DNA from 3 places in the Psychrobacillus sp. AK 1817 genome. Region 2 is predicted to be linked to each of the others. Evidence: riboswitches for the same ligand, from Rfam matches in the RefSeq annotation. Region 2 holds a riboswitch; each other region holds the start of a gene.

Region 1 (7,278 bases), 1.2 Mb from region 2:
TATAAATGATTGTGACACATTTCACAATAAAACTTCACAATTGACCTTTATAAAAAAATAGAGTAGCATGACGATGTAGTGAGGTGACAGCTATGAATCCAATGGTTGAATTTTGTATAAGCAACCTTGCAAATGGTTCACAAGAAGCTTTTGATATATTAGAACAGGATCCTGATTTAGATGTGCTAGAATATGGCTGTCTTAGCTATTGTTCCCTATGTTCCGAAACACTTTTCGCCATAGTGAACGGTGATGTGGTAGAGGGTGAATCTTCCGAAGATCTTGTAGCCAAAATATATAAATACATTGAAGAAAATCCATTATTTTAAAAGGTATCGAGAAGATATTCTCTCGATACCTTTTATATATTTTAATCTATTAAATCAATTTCATACATTCATTCCATAAATAGCATTACTCCATTTATGAGTGAGAAAAAGAAATAAGGTATTCTCTGTTCTAAGCTCAACAGGAATACCTTATTTAATACAGTTATTATATTGTTCTTCCAAACAATGAATGGTGTTTTATTTTATCCAGTCATGTAAAGTTTCTAAAAAATGAGTCGGTTTTTGAAGGAACATTTGAACTTCTTCCGTTCTATTAACTCCAGTATTGACGTGAGCAGTATCAATTCCCATGTGAATCCCGGTTAATATGTCTGTTTGATAATTGTCTCCAATCATCACCATCTCTGCTTTTTTAAACCCATACTTTTTTTGAATAAACTCAAGCATAAACGGTTGCGGCTTTCCAGTAAAAATAGGTTCAACACCTGTAGAATGCTCTACTAATTTGGTGAACGCTCCATTCCCTGGAAGATAGCCTCTTTCACTTGGGAAAGCGTGGTCGCTATTTGTAGAGATAAACGCCGCTCCAGCCCTAATTGACAAACAAGCTTGTGCGAGCTTTTCGTAATTGACTTTATGGTCTATTCCCATGACAACAACCTCTGCCAAGTCATCCGTTGGCTCAATTCCTACAGAACATAATGCATCCTCCAAGCCCTTCTCTCCGATCATAAAAACGCTTTTTGCAGGATAATGCTCGGCAATGTAATTAGCAGCTGCAATCGATGAAGAGATAATTTGCTCCTCAGTAGTATGTATGTCCATCTTCGCTAGCTTCGCTTGTAGCTGCTTTTGAGTCATAGAAGAGTTGTTAGTAACGAAAAAAGGTTCGATTCCATTGTTTTGCAAATAATGTACAAAATCTACAGATTCCTGAATTGGCGTTAGCCCCTTATATACAGTTCCATCTAAATCTAAAAAGTATCCTTTATAGGCGGACATCGGAGTCCTCCGGTAAAAATGCTGAAACTGGCCCAAGCTCATTGATTAAATAATTTTCTACTCTTTCTGGGAACTGTTGTAAATAAGGGAGATTTTTCACTAGAACACTTTCTAATTGCTTATGGTCTACGGAAAAGAAATGTCTCACAAGCTCTTTTCTCATTTCAATAACAGCTTTTAAAGGCGCATCCATTTCTGCTGTAATTACTTTCTCATCAGTCAAAATATCAATTATGTCATCATAGCCACCTGGATCTCTCATGATGAAGCCATCAATCATTGAGTTACCTACATCTATAATGGACTCAATCATATTTTGTCCCACTCGCTCTAATGCAAGCTTCGTTATACTATTTTCATTCCAATCTTTTTTACTATCTATTAAGTCAAGCAATTCTCTCATATGCTTCAATGTCATTGCAATACTTTTACGGTCCACAAAATACATTGTACAGCCTCCTAATTCTTGGTCAGTTGATATATAGTTCTATTCTATAGTACCATAATTCATAGGTAAGGAAGGAGTGTCAAGGGTGGAACGATTTTTCTTGTATGATGACGTCGAAGATACAAAAACAAGATTCGTTGGATTTACTGGAGAAAGCCAGCGATATGATTTAGCAATTGTCCAGAGTTCTCGATTTTTCGGTAAGGTACTTGTGATGGACATTCAATACAATCGATCAGCTATTATTGGGTCGGATGATGTGGAAGAACCAGGCTACTTAGAGCATGTTTTTAATAGATCTGAAGCTGAAGCAACGGAGCTAAGAGATTATCTAAGAGAATTACTGAGCTAAAGTAGAATAGTGTATAGATTTTTACAAAAAGAAAAACCTTGAGCAGATCATAACTGATCTTGCTCAAGGTTTTCTTTCTTATCTTTTACTAATTCGAGTGGAACTGTTTTTGGTGCTACCCCTGTTTTTTTAACAATAAAGTAAGCACAACCAAAGTTACAATACTCGTATAAGTAATCCTTCATAGTGCTAATTTTCGTATCAAATGTTGCTTTATGATTTCGATCCTCGAAAAAGCCCTTTAGACGAAGCTGACCGTAGCCCCAGTCGCCCATTATATAATCATACTTCGTTAAAATCTCACTATAACGCTCTATAAATGCTTCTTCTTTAAAAGCCTCTCGAAAATCCTCAATCACTTCATAAGTGAAACCTTCAGCAATAATCATTCGCTCACCATCCATTAGCTATTTTGAATAGCTAGTAATTCCTCACCTTGCAGTTGTCGTTGCTTCGCTGCTGCATTTACCTGTTCATCCGCATGGTAACTACTTCTTACAAGTGGTCCTGCCTCACAATGAGAGAAGCCCTTGCTCATGGCAATTTTACGTAATTCTCCAAACTCAGCTGGTGAATAATATTTTTGTACTTTAAGGTGTTTCTTTGTTGGTTGTAAGTACTGCCCAATAGTCATGATATCTACATCGTGAGCACGTAAGTCGTCCATAACCTCGATAATTTCTTCAAATGTTTCCCCTAGACCTAGCATTAACGAAGACTTCGTAGGAATAGTCGGTTGCATTTCCTTGGCACGTTTTAATAATTCTAAAGATCGGTCATATTGAGCACGCGCTCTAACCCTTGGAGTTAAACGTCGTACTGTTTCAATATTATGATTTAGAATATCCGGCTTAGCATCCATTATATTACGAATGTTTTGCTCAATACCACCCATATCTGAAGGCAATACTTCAATAGTTGTAAAAGGATTTTTTCGACGAATTGCTCGAATTGTCTCTGCAAAGACCTCCGAACCACCATCCTTTAAATCATCACGGGCTACCGCTGTTACAACTACGTGTTTTAGATTCATAATGACAACTGAATCTGCTACTCGTTCTGGTTCTGCTAAGTCTAACTCGTTAGGAAGACCTGTTTTTACAGCACAAAAACGACAAGCTCTTGTACACACAGCTCCTAAAATCATGAATGTCGCAGTACGTCGCGATCCCCAGCATTCATGAATGTTTGGACATCTTGCTTCTTCACAAACTGTATTTAAATTATTTTCACGCATTAATTTTTTTAAGCCTTTGTAATCCTCATTGGTATTTAACTTTATTTTTAGCCAGTCAGGCTTGCGTTCATGCTGTTCTTTTGGCGGTTTACACGCTGTCACGATTCCATACCCCATTCCCATTAATCTGACTTTACTGATGTCAATGTACCATATTATTAGAATTCAAACAACCTTCTAAAATCAACGGGCAGAACTATTGAACCACTCTTTTGCTTCTAATCGACCAAAAGGCAAATAACAAAATAATTATAATTATAACTGTTAATAACCCTATCATGACAGAGCTTGTTAAGCCTAGTACCAAGTAACCTACTGCTGCAATAATTGCGCTAATAATAGCATAGGGCAGCTGAGTCATTACGTGGTCAATTACATTAACACCTGCTCCTGTTGCAGACATAATGGTCGTATCGGAGATTGGTGAGCAATGGTCTCCAAAAACTGCTCCTGCTAAAACAGCAGCTAAGACTGGAAGCAATAATTGAGGCTCAATCGCCATGATGATACTCGCTCCAATAGGAAGTAAGATACCAAAAGAACCCCAAGATGATCCAGTTGCAAAAGCCATAAATGCTGTTAACACAAACATTAATACAGGTATCACACCTACTGGTACATTGTTTTCCGTAACTAAAGTAGCTAAAAATGCTCCAGTTTCTAAAGCTGTGATTAAATAAGACAACGACCAAGCAAACACTAATATCAAAATAGCTGGAAGCATAGATTTAACACCTGTCCATATTGCTTTCCACACGTAAGTCATGTTTGCCTCTGGGTTCGTTTTAAATTGGCGCATATATAAAATCATTGCGATTATACTAGCTGTCAGTCCCCCTATAAATAACGAAAGAGGTACATCTGTATGTTCAAAGATTATAAAGATGTCTAAAATTTTTCCTGAAAGGCTATAACCTGTCCAAAACATACTTCCTAAAGTGACAACCACTAAAGAAATAATAGGAAGTAATAAATCAATCACCTTACCATAATTATTTTCCGGGAAATCACCCTCTAAATCTCCAGGATTTGTTTTCTCCGGGTCAAAAAGTACGCCTGTATCCATCGCTCGTCTTTCATGCTTTTTCATCTCAAACAAATCAAAGTCAGTCCATGCTGTAAAAAAGACCAATGCTAATGTCGCGATTACATAGAAGTTCATCGGTGCCATTAACACAAATGCCTCCAGCGGTGTATAATCAGTCACCGCATGTGTAGCAAAAATCACTCCTAGCTGACTGATTAGGAAAGCTCCCCAGCTAGAGACTGGAGACACTACACAAACCGGTGCAGAGGTGGAATCGATAAAATAAGCAAGCTTTGCACGAGAAACCTTGTGAGAGTCTGTAATTGGTCTTGCGATTTGTCCAACTGCTAATGCATTAAAATAATCATCCACAAAAATGATAATCCCCAAAAAAGCAGTTAAAAGTTTAGATCCTCTTTTTGTTTTGATTCTTTTGATAGCCCAAGCAGCAAATGCTGTGCTACCACCGGAAAGACTAACGAAAGCTGTTACTACTCCTAATAATAATATAAAAGCTAAAATATATATGTTATATACGTTTAACCCACCATCCCAAAAGGATACTTTAAATGAGTCCCATAATAAAAGAAAAGATTGTACTGGGTTAAAATTCTCTACAAGTAATGCGGCGGAAAGAATCCCCGCTCCCAATGAAAGTAAAACTCTTTTAGTCACTAAAACCATAATAATTGCCAATAATGGTGGCACTAACGAAAAAATAGTATTCTCCAAAACTGTTCCTCCTTAAAAATCGAAAAGCCAACCTATAAATATATATAGGTTGGCTTGATTATGAAATATAAGCTAAATACTTACTTCATTTGTAGCTCCCCATCTATACTGGCGTATAAATGACAGTGTTATTTTTGTTCAAAATAACCCCAACTAAATATCTTATGACTATCAATACTTAGCTTCGGCAAAGCTTCCTTTCATCTACGATCAACGGTGTCAACCTCCTGTAAATTACTCTTAAGCCTCGCAGCCTCTACCTATTCATTATTCATTTCTTTCTATTCTAACAGGGTTTTATAAAAAACGCCTTTTTTTTAATCTTTCGGCAATGGTATTGGCACCTCTACTGATGGAGCAGCAGACCCATCTCCTCCGGTGTAAATATGAGGCACCTGACCCTGTACTAAGCCCATTGCAACAGGGATATTTTGTTCAACTACACTCATCTTACTTGCCAGCGGTACAATGATTTGTACATTTACTTTAATATGAATACTAATTTCTACATAAGCATTATTTATTCCAAACTCTGTTATGGTAGGCACTACATTGGACTGAACATTACCTATTACATGGAAACGAATTGGAATTTTCGGCCCTAAGTTTCCGATTAGAGGTATATTTGTAGCCTGCCCCATCGGCACAAAGAATACTACCCCACCTTGATCTTCCATCGTATGCTTATCATATTCAATATCATCCAAGTAGGGAAGGCTAGAAAGATTACCTTTTTCTGCCTGCTCCAAATGAGATTGCACTAAACTATTTGTATCAGAAAGTACTCGGTTGATAATCTCCGTATTAAACTTAGTCGTCACCATATTTTTACTATCTGAAGGAACTTCTTCAATAATATCGTTTACGTCTAACACATTTGCCGTACGTGAATTAATCGCTTTACTAATTACCATAGAGGCAATCTTATTAGTTTGTACTTCTGCATAATCTAAATAAGTTGGAGTCAGTTGGGCATTTATGTAATAAAACACCCAAGCTACCGACAATAGAAAGCATGTCAAAAAGATAGCTAATTTACGTTGAGTGCTAAAAAATATATAACGTTTCTTCTTTTTTCGATAAAACAACGAAAAAACCTCCTCATTACTTTTATGTAACAAGAAGGTCTTTTATGCCCTGCACTTATGCTCTTCCTTTATTCCGTACCATTTCACAACGTCTCGAATTGTTTCTGGCATAATATATTGTTTTTTTGCTGTTTTAAAGGAAGGAAAGAAATATCCAAATGTGAACATATCCAAAGTTGCCAGCCGGTAGGTGTCCTGAATAATTAACGGACTTCCCTGTATTAAGATAACACCATCTTCTCTTTCAACTATTTGTTCAAATAACACATTACCTAAGAATTTACCACGAAAGCCTAATCCTTTTACCTCGAGGTGAGGCCATTTATCATTTTTTGATTGCTCAATGATCTCTAGTAAATCTGCTCCACTTAATGTAATGATACAAGGATTAATAGGATGAGGAAGACATTGATGTAAGTCTCCTGCAGTTACAGGTCCCTCCGGTAAATCTTTTAAAAATATACCCGCTGGGAACATTGCACAATCAGCACCTGTATATTCGAGCAACCCTTTCCCAAAAAATTTAGCGAGCTCAGATTCATGAAACCATTCTTTTTCAAGCTTTACTGGATTATTAAATACAGTATGAGAAAGCTGGGCTTTTCCTTCATACTCCCAACGCATTTGGAGTTGGCTTGCATATTCAGGTACGGGTAGCTCGTCGGTCGGATATACCTTAGCCTCTTTAGAAACAATCTTCTTGCTAATATGATCAAACTCTAATATTACACGTCCAATATACATACCAAATTTGCCTGTAGCAGCCTGCAAAGTGTTCCCTAACCATTTCCCCTCCTCGAACAAATGATGGGTGTGAGCGCCTAAAATAAGATCCAATGAGGGTATTTGTTCAATCAGAATTTCATCCTGTGATTTTCCCAAATGTGACATACATATTAGAATATCTACTTGTGAGGAAATTTCCTTACACACATTTTTTAATCGTGGTATAGGGTCCTGTACATGCCAACCAAGTTTTTCATAGTAAACGCCATAATCTGCAGTGGCAGCAACAATTCCAATTTTAATGCCAGAGGGGGTTTGATGAATTTTGTAAGGCTTTACCCAATTAGGAATCTCTCCATCCAAGTTAGTAAAATTT
Region 2 (7,278 bases):
ACATTCAATCGGCGGCAGTAGTAAATAACCCAGAAAACCCTGACGAATTGGCTGTTTTTGTTTATGAAACGTATTACCCTTTAACGACTGACATGGCTATTTATGCAAGCGCCTATGAAGCGGAACAAGCATATCGTCATTATTTTCAATAAGACGGAGGTTGGACATGAGAAAACCATTTACACCCCAGCTTGTATATTTTGAGCCAAAGGCGCTTGAATATCCTCTAGGTAGAGAGCTGAAAGAGAAATTTGAAAAGCAGGGAAAAGAAATTCACTATACGACTTCCCACAACCAAATACGAAACCTTCCAGGCGATAATGATTTTCAAAAATATCGTATTGCTAAGTCTACACTAGTAGTTGGTATACGTAAGACATTGAAATTTGATTCCTCTAAGCCTTCAGCTGAATATGCAATTCCCTTCGCCACGGGATGCATGGGGCATTGTCATTATTGCTATTTACAGACGACGATGGGAAGCAAGCCGTATATTCGAACCTATGTAAATGTGGAGGAAATTCTCGGAGCAGCTGACAAGTATATTGAAGAACGTGCACCAGAAATCACAAGATTTGAAGCATCCTGTACTTCTGATATAGTGGGAATCGACCATCTTACACATACATTAAAAAGGGCAATTGAACATTTTGGTCAATCTGAATTTGGCAGGCTAAGATTTGTGACAAAGTTTCACTTTGTAGATCACTTATTGGATGCAAAGCATAATGGGAACACGAGATTTCGCTTTAGTGTGAATGCTGATTATGTGATTAAAAATTTCGAACCAGGTACTTCTCCACTGGATAAGCGTATTGAGGCGGCAGGGAAGGTTGCTAGAGCAGGCTACCCTTTGGGATTTATCGTAGCTCCAATTTACCTTCATGGAGGTTGGAAAGAAGGGTATTATCACATGTTTGAAAGATTAGATGCTGAACTTCCAAAGGACGCTCGCGATAATATAACCTTTGAATTCATACAGCATCGCTTTACTAAACCAGCTAAAAAAGTAATCGAAAAAAACTATCCTATGACCAAGCTTGAGCTAGATGAAGAATCCAGAAGAATAAAGTGGGGAAAATATGGGATAGGGAAATATATTTATCAAAAAGAAGAAGAGGAAGATATTAAAGAACATCTTTACAGTTATATGGAAAAGTTTTTTCCTAATGCTAAATTTGAATATTTTACTTAAATAGCAGATAGCCCGATTCCTCAAAAGGAGAATCAGGCTATTTTATAATTTATATGAAATAACCTTTTTTTATTAACCATTTTTCAACAAAAAGTAAAGCATTCTGTATACTATCGTTCTCAAATGGTGAAGTAATGTTAGCGTTCTCTAGTAGCTCCAAAAAAGATAGACTTCCCCCAGCCTTACATAACTTTTCATAGTCATACCATGTCGTATGATCTAGTTTTTCCATATGCTGCCAAAACTGTATAGAAATAAGCTGAGCAAAATCATAATCGATAAAATAGAACGGCTCCTCAAAAATATGTGAAATTAAGTAAAAACTACCCCCACGTAGTAGAAACTTATTGTCACCGTAATTTTTAATGGGAAAATAACTGTTTTCAATATCTCGCCATTTGCTCTTTCGTTCTTCCATGGAGACATCTGGTGAGTCGTATAAATAGTGCTGAAATTCATCAACTGCACTAGCGTATGGCATCTTTGACAGTGCTGCAAGTAATTGACTAATAATATAGTGATGAGCGTTCTCTCCTAGGATAGAGTCTATCTTGCTCCACGCAAAGCGTTCCATGATAAAAGAGAAAATTTCGGCTGAATCCATTGGAATAATATATTCTGGGATTTTTTTATCTGTCATATAAAATTGAAAAGCATGTCCAGCTTCATGAGTTAAGAGCCGTAAATCATCTATACTGTTAGATAAATTTGCATAAATATAAGGTGTTACTTGTCCATCCTTCTGTAAGTAAGTAGCATAAGCTCCCCCAGACTTGGAGGAACGTGCATCTAAATCATAGTTTCCTTTAAAAATTTGTTGAGAAAAAGTTCCCATGTGAGTGGACAGTTCTGAAAATAGAGATTTTAATTTATCTATAAGTTCCTTTTCGGAAAGATTTATAGAAAGACTGTTTTCATAGAATAAAGTAGATTCATCGTAATAATGTAGTATTTCTAAATTCTTCTTCTTACATTGTAATAGTTGAAGTCTTGTTATAAAGGGGACAGCATGCTCTTTAACTTGAAATCTATACTTTTGAACATCGCTAGGTTGAATATCTGTTCGATGTAAGCGGGCATAGCCTAAAGGAGTAAAACTAGCATAACCAAGTTTTTTGGCTATAGATGTTCTCGTAGTCACCAGACTATCTAAGATTTGATCAAATTTTTCTTCATGGTCCTCTACAGCATTATACATAGCTTCTTGTGCTTGCTTACGTACCATATCGTCAGAAGAAAACATGTAAATTCGAAGTTTAGTTATGGAGACCTCTACTCCCTTGTAATTTGCTTTAAGCTTCGTTAATAATTGATTATATTCGTTTATTAGTTGATTTTCTTTTCTAAGGTCCTCTATTATATCTTTTGAAAAAGTGTTTGTTTTAATTCGGGCTATTCGAAAAAGCTGCTCACCCCATTTCTTTTTTAACTCCTTTTTAAACTTAGACTGTAGTAACTTGTCATAGAATCTCAGATTAAATGAATCATAATCAATTCTTTTTTCTGTAACACTATCATGTATTTCCTTGAAGTTGAGATTATTTCTATCTTGCCTAAAGTTTAAATTAGCTTCATTGTGTATGCATTCTATCTGGATCCGGTCTTCATTTATTCTTTGTAAGAATACGTCTTGCTCCATCCATGTTTGAGCATGTGAAAAGCGTAAGAGATTATCTTCTAATGTGTGTAACAAACTCTCATATACCTCTTTTTTATTTTCCATAAAAATACACCCCTTTCCTTTATTTTAATATAAATTACTTTTAAAGGAGATATAAATTACTCCAAAGAGTAATTTAATTCAAAAGGATGTCTTCAATAAAAAAAACACATCAGCTCAATTAGTGATGTGTTTTAAAAATTATTTCTTCCGCATGATAAAACTTAAATGTCTACCTGTATTTCTGTCTTCTCGATGAGAGAAACCATCAGGGTTTAAAAATGTGCATGTTCGATCGATTGAAATACGTTCAAGTGGAATACCAGCAAGCTCACATTGCTTTTGGACGGTGAGCTGGTTATCGATATGAAATTTACCAGTTTCATTTTTATAGTACATAAAGTCGTTCGCATAGCCTAAATCTTTAAACTTTTTATAGACATCTTCATCTACCTCAAATTTTTCTTGGCTGAGTGCAGAGCCAATTTGTACATGAAAGTCATTTGGGTTACAGTGTTCGTGTTGTTTTAAATACTCAAACAGCTTCCTTGTAATTTCTTTGACCGTTCCTTGCCAGCCAGAGTGTACTACTCCCACCAGATTATTTTTTTCATTGTAGAAAATGACAGGGACGCAATCTGCTGTAAAACTGCATAACAAAAGATCTGGTTCAAATGTATAAAGAGCATCTTTATCCTTAATGGCAGTTTCTAACAGCCTTGCGCCACGCCCCTTATCAGCTGCAGTTACCTTATGGAAATTAGCACTATGTGTCTGATTGGCGCAAATAAAATCATCCAAATCACATTGCAGTTGCTCCGCCAATCTCTTACGATTTTCTAATATATACTCAGGATTTTCACAAATGTGTAAAGCCATGTTGTTCTCTTCTAGAGCAGTAACATCTTTCATTGTCGTTCCTAGGACATAACGCTCGTTATCTAAATATTTTCTAATACTCATATAATCACCCATTTTTACTATAGTATAATCCATAGAAGTTGTATAGGAGAGCAGTATAATCAGTTCGGGTTAAGAGGGGATAAATCGAAAAGATTTTGTCTATAAAGGAATTATCCTCCTTGAATGTTTCAAAAATGTTACCTTCAAACAAGCATGAATTCGTTTAATACCGAGCTTTGCTTCTCTGTTGAGTTCTTTTGTAATATACCTGTAAAATTACATCCAATTATTAAGGGATGATTTCGATTCTTTTTTTCATTTACTATATTAGTAGAGTTAAAGAAGGAAAGGAAGATTACAATGTTTAAGAAAAAAATTAAAGTAGCTATTGTGGCGCTACTATCACTGATGTTATTAATGCCTATGTCTGCATTTGCCGCTAATTCCTATACAGTTGTTTCAGGAGACTCTTTATGGAAAATTGCTGTTAAGACACAAACAGGTGTTTCAGAATTAATTAAGGAAAATCCTCAATTAGAAAATGCGGACCTTATTTATCCAGGTCAAAAAATAAATGTCCCTACAAATGATTCTTATAATATGGAACAAGAAGTAATTAAACTTGTAAATGTGGAAAGAGCAAATGCGGGTCTTTCAGCATTAAAATATGATTGGGAGCTTGGAAGAGTAGCGCAATATAAATCACAGGATATGCACGATAAAAACTATTTTAGTCACACTAGTCCTGTCTATGGAACTCCATTTACAATGATGAAGAATTTTGGAATAAGCTATAAATCTGCAGGAGAAAATATTGCTATGGGTCAAAAAACAGCCGCAGCAGTAGTAGATGCGTGGATGAACAGTGAAGGTCATAGAGCCAACATCTTAAACAAAAACTATACTCATATTGGTGTAGGTTATGTAAAAGACGGTAACTACTGGACGCAAATGTTTATACAAAAATAAGTGAAAAGGGTGCAAATGAAGGTGGTAGCCAAGTCATTTGCGCTCTTTTTTTGCGGTTTACCGAAAAGATGAGAAGAATGAAAAGCATAAATTATAAATAGCTAAAGTTGCGCTTTAAACGAATTCTTTCTGTGGAGCATAGCGATAAGCCATACTGTCGCTTGTAATGTGAAACCAGCTTATCTCATGTTTTTTTATAATATAAAGTTTCATGTGAAACATTTTTCTTCACGTTCAAAATGGAAATTCTCCTAGAAGGGGGCTTCAACCAATCAACGAATGGTCTAAGAGATCCAAGAATGTATATGGAGGCTTTAAAGCGGGCTTTATTTGATTGGAGCGGCAGGCGGCGACTCCGGTGGGATGAACGAGACAGATAAGACATCACAAACGACGCGCAAGCGACGGTGATGGCTTATCGCTCACCCCACGGAAAGCGTCCGCCGAGAGCGGAAATCAACCATCACGTGTTAATCAAATAGTCAAAGTGAAAAGTATTTTATTAATAGCTTTAAATAATTGAGTTAGTTTTATCTATATTCCTTTCTCTTTACTATAAAACTTATGATTGGAGCGGCAGGCGGCGCTCTTATGGGACGACTGAGACAGATAAGACATCACAAACGAGGCGCAGCCAAGGTGATGGCTTATCGCTCCCCCTCGGAACCTATGCCCAAAGGGAAATAGAAAAAGTCTGATAAAGTTGAAAATGCGTTTACTTTAGCAGACTTTTTCTTATCAATTCCTCAGATTATTAGCTTTTTTTTAAAATAGGTAATGAAATAATTCTATAGAGATTACAATCTCAATAATAGTAATATTTTGTTTAATCAATAGAACACATGTTGACAGATGAAAATCTCTGTTGTAGACTATGAACAATAATTGAATATAACCTCGCTTTATAGAAGTGAGGTAGAGGCGCGATATTTAACAGTCCTTAGTGGAGCTTGAGTAGCTGTGATGCTAGGGAGAAGGAAATGTCGCCGAAGTTTGTAATAAACTCATTATTACATGCTGGGTCTGCAGTGAATAATTGCAGGACTGTCCGTTATAAACGTCCCGGTTTATAATGGTGTGCTATCTCATGGGGAAAAGTAGAGGATTTAGGGCAACCATACATATATGACCTGAGTCTATCTCAGGTCTTTTTTTGTACGGTTGTCCTTTTTGTATGCTTGCATACATATACTAATTTTAAAAAAGGAGATTAATAGAGATGAAAAAAAGACTATTCACTTTAACATTATTACTATCAACCATTTTACTGCTTGCAGCTTGTGGAACAAAAGAGGAAGAAAGCGTTGGATCAGCTTCTGATTTAGATACTTTTACAGTAGGATTGGAAGCAGGATATGCACCATTTAACTGGACTCAAATGGATGACAAAAATGGTGGCGTAAAAATTGACGGTAATGCAGAATATGCTGGTGGTTACGATATAGAAATTGCTAAAAAAATAGCTGAGGGCTTAGGTAAAGAGCTCGTTGTTGTTAAAACGGAATGGGACGGTTTAGTCCCAGCCCTAACATCCGGCAAAATTGATGCAATTATTGCGGGGATGTCACCAACTGCAGAGCGTAAAAAAACAATTGATTTCTCCGAAAACTATTATACTTCCAACTTTGTCATGGTGGTAAAAAAGGGCGGGGCATTTGAAAATGCTACCTCTATTCAAGACTTTAAGGGAGCGAAAATTACTGGCCAATTAAATACTTCTCACTACGGAGTTATTGACCAAATTGAAGGAGTAAAAAAACAACCGGCATCAGATAATTTTCCTGCAATGCGTGTGGCACTAGAATCTGGAATGATTGACGGCTATGTATCTGAACGTCCAGAAGGGATTAGTGCTTCATCAGCAAATGATAAATTTGTAATGATCGAATTTACAGAAGGATTCGTGGCAGATGAAGAGGAAACAGCCGTTGCAGTAGGATTGAAAAAGGAAAGTGACTTAACAGACAAAATCAATAAAATTTTAGCAGGAATCTCAGAAGAAGAGCGACAAGAAATTATGGACAATGCTATTTTAAATCAACCAGCTGCAGAATAAGCATATAACAACGGCTGCTACTATTTTGCAGCCGTTTCATTATTTACAGCATTTACTTACTTTCCTTGGTAAGTGTGTTTATGGGGTCAGCTAGTATGTAAGGAGGAAGACTATGAGTTTAGAATGGATTATATCCATAATTACAAATAATTGGCCAATGTTTTTACGAGGAGCCGGAGTAACCCTCTTAATATCCATTATTGGAACAATCTTCGGAGCTATCATCGGTTTGCTGGCAGGAGTTATAAGAACTGTTCCTATGCCAGAAAAGGGGATTAAAAGATACTTTCTTAAGCTGGTTAACTTAATGCTCTCTATTTATATAGAGTTTTTCCGTGGCACACCAATGATAGTACAAGCAATGGTTATTTTTTACGGCTCCTCATTGGCCTTTGGATTAGACATGGATCGTCTACTCGCTGCTATTTTCATTGTTTCTATTAACACGGGTGCTTATATGGCGGAGATTGTTCGAGGCGGAGTTATTTCCATAGA
Region 3 (7,278 bases), 1.5 Mb from region 2:
CTCTTTAAGGGCCGAGTTTTTGTGTGAATAAATGAAATTTACGTGTGTAAGCTAAATTGTAGATGAAGCATTTTTTGTCTGCTATAATCTATTTAGAGTTAATAAAGGAGGAATTATATATGGCAATTGTTCATGGAACAGATCAAACCTTCTCACAAGAAGTTGAAAAAGGATTAGTATTAGTAGATTTTTGGGCAACATGGTGCGGACCTTGTAAAATGATTGCTCCAGTTCTAGAAGAAATGGATGCTGAAATGAGCGAGAAAGTTAAAATCGTTAAAGTTGACGTAGATGAGAACCAAGCGACTGCAAGTCAATTCGGTATCATGTCAATCCCAACATTAGTGTTATTTAAAGATGGTCAGCCAGTAGACAAAGCTGTTGGTTTCCAACCAAAAGAAGCACTAGTTCAATTCGTTGAGAAAAACGCATAATAATAAAAACCGGGTCCTCTAAGGCGCCCGGTTTTTTTAAACAGGTGATGAGATGAACGAACTAATTCAACAGAAATGTGCAATCCTACCAGATCAACCGGGCTGTTATTTGATGAAGGATCGGCAAGGCACTATTATATATGTAGGAAAAGCAAAAGTATTAAAAAATCGTGTAAGATCTTATTTTACCGGTTCACATGATGGAAAAACTCAAAGATTAGTACAAGAGATAGTGGACTTTGAATATATCGTTACATCGTCTGAGCTAGAGGCATTGATTTTGGAGCTCCATTTGATCAAAAAGCATGATCCAAAATACAATATCATGCTCAAGGACGATAAGACGTACCCATATATAAAAATTACAGGGGAAAAGAACCCAAAGCTAATTATTACAAGACAAGTAAAAAAGGACAAAGGGAAATATTTTGGACCCTATCCAAACTCCCATTCTGCCCATGAAACGAAAAAGCTGCTAGATAGACTATATCCATTAAGAAAGTGTCAAAAGCTACCTAGTCAAGTTTGTCTTTACTATCATATTGGTCAATGCTTAGCTCCATGTGTAAAGGAAATTGATGAACCAACATACACAGAAATAATTCACGAAATCTCTAGTTTCCTTAATGGCGGACATGGTAAGGTCAAGAAAGAACTGACTGAAAAAATGAACGCTGCAGCGGAACAGCTTGAGTTTGAACGAGCTAAAGAATACCGCGATCAAATTGCCCACATTGATCAAGTTATGGAAAAACAAAAAATGACGATGAATGATTTCACGAACCGTGATATTTTTGGATATTCAGTAGACAAAGGGTGGATGTGCGTCCAAGTCTTTTTTGTGCGTCAAGGTAAACTGATAGAAAGAGATGTGTCTCTATTCCCGATGTATCGTGACCCGGAGGAAGAGTTTCTTACGTTTCTAGGCCAGTTTTATGCCAAACCTGAACACATCAAGCCAAAGGAAATATTCGTCCCAAATACTACCGATTTGGATTTGGCGTCTGAGCTGCTGCAAATGAAGGTCATTATTCCACAAAAGGGAGCAAAAAAGAACTTAGTAGATCTGGCTCAAAAAAATGCTTCAATTGCACTGAAAGAAAAATTTCACTTAATCGAACGTCAAGAGGAGCGGACAATTGGGGCTGTAGAGGAATTAGGTCAGTTGATGGGAATTAGCATGCCAAGCAGAATCGAAGCATTTGATAATTCACATATCCATGGGACAGATGCAGTTTCAGCCATGGTAGTTTTTGTTGATGGCAGAGCATATAAAAAAGATTATCGTAAATATAAAACTAGAACAGCAGCCAAGCATGATGACTACGGAGCGATGCGCGAGGTTGTTCGAAGAAGATACACAAGAGTCCTAAAAGAAAGACTGCCACTTCCTGACCTTATCATTATTGATGGTGGTAAAGGACAAATCGAGGCTGCTCGCGAAATTATTGAGGATGAATTGGGCTTAGATATACCTATTGCAGGACTAGCCAAGGATACTAAGCACCAAACTTCTTCTTTGCTGTATGGTGATCCCTTAATGATTATACCTATGAAGCGGACTAGCGAGGCATTCTATTTATTACAAAGGATTCAAGATGAGGTCCATCGTTTTGCTATCACATTCCATCGTCAACAAAGAGGGAAGCATACGATTGCTTCTTCATTAGATGGAATAGAAGGAATCGGACCAAAGCGAAAAAAACTACTACTCAAGCATTTTGGCTCCGTTAAACGAATGCAAGCTGCATCTAGGGAAGAGTTAATCGAATCTGGGCTTCCTAGTAAATTGGCAGATAATCTAATCGCTCATTTTCAGAAAAATTTATTGTCTTCTGAATAATCTTATGTTATCTTTAAAACAATTTAATATTCACTATTCAAACAGTGAAGATAGAGGTGCGAATTGCAATAGTACTAATCAAGAGGATGAAAGATCCATTGAGGGATTAGGAAAGGGTTGTTCGCCGAAATATAGAAGAGCTTTTCCTTTTCTATGTTGGTTCTGTATTTAAGAGATGCAGGATTGTCAGAATATATATTCTGGAGGGCTATCTCACATGGGCAATTGTTTTTTGACCGTGTATGAGAAGAGTTAGCTTTCCGCAATCTTGTGGAAAGCTTTTTTTATTGTATCCCGACAGAGACAAAAGGGGAGATAGGTTAATGAGTAAAATTGTTATGAAATTTGGCGGAACTTCTGTAGGCACTCTCGACAAAATAACGAATGTCGCAAAAAGGATTCAAAATGAAAAAGAAAAAGGCCACGATATTGTAGTAGTTGTTTCTGCAATGGGTAAAACAACTGATGATTTAAATTTGTTGGCAAGTAAAATCACCGATAGTCCTGTAAAAAGAGAGATGGATATGTTGTTGTCAACAGGGGAACAAGTGACGATGTCCTTGCTTGCAATACAATTGAACTCACTTGGTGTGGAAGCCCTATCTCTCACAGGTTGGCAAGCAGGCATCCAAACAGACGATGTACATAGAAATGCGAAGATCAGTCAACTAGATGGCAACAAGATAAATGAATTTCTTGAAGGAAACAAAGTAGTAATTGTTGCAGGATTTCAAGGGATTTCTTTGACGGGGGAAATCACTACCTTAGGAAGAGGAGGATCAGATACTACTGCCGTTGCTGTTGCAGCTGCGATAGATGCAGAAATATGTGATATTTACACAGACGTAGATGGGATCTATACTTCAGATCCTCGTTATGTACTAGATGCTAGAAAACTAGAGCAGTTGGAATATGATGAGATGTTAGAGTTAGCCAATTTAGGCGCTGGAGTGTTGCACCCCCGAGCAGTGGAGTTTGCTAAAAATTATAAAATACCACTTAGAGTACGATCAAGCTATGAAGAAACAGAAGGAACAATTTTAAAGGAGGAAGTAGATGTGGAAAATAATTTAGTAGTACGTGGGGTAGCGTTTGAATCAGATATAGTACGTTTGACTATAGAGTATGAAGTGCCTTTTAATGGTTCGCTAGCTTCCATTTTCACTACACTTGCTAATAATAATATAGACGTTGACATTATTGTCCAATCAATCGTTGAGGGAATGAAGCCTACAGTTTCGTTCTCTATCAAAAAGGAATCACTCTCAGAAGCAATTGAGGTTTTAGAAACAAATAAAAAAACTTTAGGTTTTACTTTTGCTGATTTTGAGGTTGGCCTAGCTAAAGTATCGATAGTAGGATCAGGAATGGTATCTAATCCAGGTGTTGCGGCCCAAATGTTTGACCGTCTTAGTAAGGAGAACATACCTGTCAAAATGGTAAGCACCTCAGAGATTAAAGTTTCTGTAGTAGTCCCCCAGGGTAATATGATCCAAGCTGCTAATGCCCTGCATAATGAATTTGAATTGGCTATCAGCCGATAATTCTATATTTAAAGAGGATTGTCGTTTTACCTACAATCCTCTTTTTTGTATACATGCTGTTTTATCGCGAACTCTTTAAATCCCATTTTATATGAAAAGTGACCATTCCAGTTTTTTTGACAAGCTCATCATAGCACTCGGTCTCATAGCCGCCAATTTTTTGCTGCTGCTCCGCAAGAAAACCTGCCTCTAGTCTATGACTTCTGCTAATCCCACTTTGAGGCAAATTAAAGGTTTCTAATATGTAATGAGCCGAATCCTTTGAAGTCTTTTCTAATTCAAGCTTTCCCCAACCAGCTTCTTGGAAGAAAGAGATGGCTTCTTCCATTGAATAGAGAGGAAATTTACGAGCGAGGTCTTTACCTGCCCAGTATAAAATATCTTTTTCATGTTTTCCGAGAATAGAAGCAAGCACGTGATCTCTTATTATTTCGTATCCAAAGGAAGTTACATGTGAATGTTCTTTTTCATTCAAGCAGCAACCCTTCTTTCTAAAAGAAAATGTAAATAAAAAACTATGAATCTATTTTAACATAAAATTTTTCTCGGGGATGGAATACTTTGTGAAAAGTTAATCTAATCATTATAGGGAAATGTGTCTGAAAGATGAATAAAATAAAGAAACATACCTTGACGCTCCAAAATGATGAGAGTACAATGGATATGTCATAAATTCGTAACAAGAAGGTGTGAACATGTGATGATTTATTGTTCTATTACAATAATTTAATCATCGCTAATTGGAAATCTGAGGGGGGTTACTGTTTTGTCGAAAGATCGCGAATTTTACATGCGTCGATTACATTCTTTACTAGGGATTATTCCAGTTGGATTATTTTTGACGCAACATTTAGTAGTTAACCATTTTGCTACAAGAGGAGAAGAGGCTTTTAACAAAGCTACTCATTTTATGGAAAGCCTTCCATTTGTGCTATTGCTGGAAATTTTCGTAATTTATATTCCTTTATTATTCCATGCATTTTATGGTATCTATATTGCATTTACTGTTAAGTACAATCCAAATAGATATGGCACATTAAGAAACTGGTTATTTATTTTACAACGATTCACAGGTATTTTCCTAGTGGTATTTATTGCATGGCACATTTTTGAAACACGTTTCCAAAAAGCAATTGGTGCAAAAGAAGTTAACTTCAATATGATGAATGAAATCTTATCGAATCCTTGGATGTTAGCGTTTTATATTGTTGGGGTAGTTTCAGCTACATTCCACTTAGCTAACGGTATTTGGTCATTCCTTATAAGCTGGGGAATTACACAATCACCAAAATCTCAAAGAATTTCAACTTATGTAACATTAGTAATCTTCTTAGCGTTATCTGTAGTTGGTGTACAAGCACTTTTAGCATTCGTATAAGACCCTTCTACACCTAAGCTACTATAAATTTAAGGAGTGAAATAGCATGGCAAAAAGTAAACTTATTGTTGTCGGCGGTGGATTAGCTGGCTTAATGGCAACAATGAAAGCTGCTGAAGAAGGCACACAAGTAGATCTATTCTCATTAGTTCCTGTTAAACGCTCACACTCTGTTTGTGCTCAAGGCGGTATTAACGGAGCTGTAAATACAAAAGGTGAAGGGGATTCACCTGCAGTGCATTTAGATGACACTGTATATGGTGGAGACTTTTTAGCAAACCAACCCCCAGTTAAGGCAATGGCTGATGCCGCTCCAGGAATCATCCATTTATTTGACCGTATGGGTGTTATGTTCAACCGTACTCCAGAGGGCTTATTGGACTTCCGTCGTTTTGGAGGAACTTTAATGCACCGTACAGCATTTGCTGGTGCAACAACTGGTCAACAATTACTTTATGCGCTTGATGAGCAAGTTCGTCGTTATGAAGTAGAAGGATTAGTAACGAAGTACGAAGGCTGGGAATTCCTGGGTATTATAAAAGACCATGAAGGTACTTGTCGCGGTATTAAAGCGCAAAACCTTAACTCATCTGAAATCCGTGCTTTCCGTGGAGATGCAGTAATCATGGCAACAGGTGGACCTGGGATCATCTTCGGTAAAACAACTAACTCTATTATTAATACAGGCTCTGCAGCAAGTATCGTATATCAACAAGGAGCTTACTATGCAAACGGGGAATTCATTCAAATTCACCCAACTGCAATCCCTGGAGATGATAAACTACGTCTGATGTCAGAATCAGCTCGTGGTGAGGGTGGACGTATTTGGACATACAAAGACGGCAAACCATGGTACTTCCTAGAAGAGAAATATCCTGCATATGGTAACCTAGTACCACGTGATATTGCGACTCGTGAAATCTTTGATGTTTGTGTAAACCAAAAATTAGGTATTAATGGTGAAAACATGGTTTATCTAGATCTTTCACATAAGGACCCACATGAATTAGACGTTAAACTTGGTGGAATTATTGAAATCTATGAGAAATTTACTGGGGACGATCCTCGTAAAGTTCCTATGAAAATTTTCCCAGCAGTTCACTATTCAATGGGTGGATTATGGGTAGATTACGATCAAATGACTAACATTCCTGGTCTATTCGCTGCTGGTGAATGTGACTATTCTCAACATGGAGCTAACCGTTTAGGAGCTAACTCATTACTTTCTGCTGTATTTGGAGGAAGCGTAGCTGGCCCTAATGCAGTTAAATACATGAAAGGCCTTGCAACTCATGCAGAAGACTTGGATGCTTCAATTTATGAAAATGAAGTAAAACTTGAGCAAGAGAAGTGGGATCAAACACTAGCTATGAAAGGTACAGAAAACGCTTACCTAATTCATAAAGAACTAGGCGAGTGGATGACCGATAACGTAACAGTAGTACGTTATAATGACAAGCTAGAAGAAACTGATAAGAAAATCCAAGAGTTAATGGAAAGATACGAAAATATTAACATGGATGATACGCAACGTTGGTCTAACCAAGGTGCCTCATTTACGCGTCAATTGAAAAATATGTTATACTTAGCACGTGTTATCACGTTAGGAGCACTTCAACGTAATGAAAGCCGTGGAGCACATTACAAACCTGATTTCCCAGAACGTAATGACGAAGAATTCATGAAAACTACTATGGCTAAGTTTGATCCAGCTACAGGGGCTCCAATCATTCATTATGAAGAAATTGATGTATCACTTGTTGCTCCTCGTAAACGTGATTACTCATCAACGAAAGGAGCAAACTAATTATGGTGACGGCAACTGAAACCAAAAAAGTTCAAATAGAAGTATACCGTCAAGATACTCCTGAATCTGATCCCTACTGGGAAAAATTCGAAGTTAATTGGCGTCCAAATATGAACGTAATTTCCGCTTTAATGGAAATTCGTCAAAGACCAGTGAACACAGATGGTAAAGCTACTACTCCAGTAACTTGGGACATGAACTGCTTAGAGGAAGTTTGTGGAGCATGTTCTATGGTTATTAACGGTCGTCCACGTCAATCTTGTTCAACACTT

What was found. A riboswitch is a leader RNA that binds a small molecule or an ion and turns the genes downstream of it on or off. The one in region 2 is predicted to bind lysine.
Region 1: it holds a riboswitch for lysine, as region 2 does, so the genes downstream of both, D0S48_RS18690 (Na+/H+ antiporter NhaC family protein) here and D0S48_RS12635 (transporter substrate-binding domain-containing protein) in region 2, are expected to answer to the same signal.
Region 3: it holds a riboswitch for lysine, as region 2 does, so the genes downstream of both, D0S48_RS20175 (aspartate kinase) here and D0S48_RS12635 (transporter substrate-binding domain-containing protein) in region 2, are expected to answer to the same signal.

Annotation. Positions count from the first base shown of each region.
Region 1 covers NZ_CP031739.1:3,743,765-3,751,042, reverse strand. Annotated here, with positions in the region: gene D0S48_RS18720 (YuzB family protein) at 93-329, shown strand; gene D0S48_RS18715 (TIGR01457 family HAD-type hydrolase) at 528-1,292, opposite strand; gene D0S48_RS18710 (DUF86 domain-containing protein) at 1,279-1,740, opposite strand; gene D0S48_RS18705 (DUF3055 domain-containing protein) at 1,826-2,092, shown strand; gene D0S48_RS18700 (YutD family protein) at 2,140-2,481, opposite strand; gene lipA (lipoyl synthase) at 2,496-3,431, opposite strand; gene D0S48_RS18690 (Na+/H+ antiporter NhaC family protein) at 3,526-5,088, opposite strand; lysine riboswitch at 5,173-5,355, opposite strand; gene yunB (sporulation protein YunB) at 5,406-6,176, opposite strand; gene D0S48_RS18680 (bifunctional metallophosphatase/5'-nucleotidase) at 6,219-7,278, opposite strand, start outside.
Region 2 covers NZ_CP031739.1:2,537,063-2,544,340, forward strand. Annotated here, with positions in the region: gene D0S48_RS12610 (transcriptional regulator SplA domain-containing protein) at 1-152, shown strand, start outside; gene splB (spore photoproduct lyase) at 167-1,195, shown strand; gene D0S48_RS12620 (M3 family metallopeptidase) at 1,245-2,918, opposite strand; gene pgeF (peptidoglycan editing factor PgeF) at 3,057-3,818, opposite strand; gene safA (SafA/ExsA family spore coat assembly protein) at 4,119-4,727, shown strand; lysine riboswitch at 5,636-5,818, shown strand; gene D0S48_RS12635 (transporter substrate-binding domain-containing protein) at 5,947-6,783, shown strand; gene D0S48_RS12640 (amino acid ABC transporter permease) at 6,896-7,278, shown strand, end outside.
Region 3 covers NZ_CP031739.1:4,027,607-4,034,884, forward strand. Annotated here, with positions in the region: gene trxA (thioredoxin) at 120-434, shown strand; gene uvrC (excinuclease ABC subunit UvrC) at 487-2,277, shown strand; lysine riboswitch at 2,321-2,496, shown strand; gene D0S48_RS20175 (aspartate kinase) at 2,601-3,821, shown strand; gene D0S48_RS20180 (YslB family protein) at 3,883-4,296, opposite strand; gene D0S48_RS20185 (succinate dehydrogenase cytochrome b558 subunit) at 4,588-5,199, shown strand; gene sdhA (succinate dehydrogenase flavoprotein subunit) at 5,246-7,006, shown strand; gene sdhB (succinate dehydrogenase iron-sulfur subunit) at 7,009-7,278, shown strand, end outside.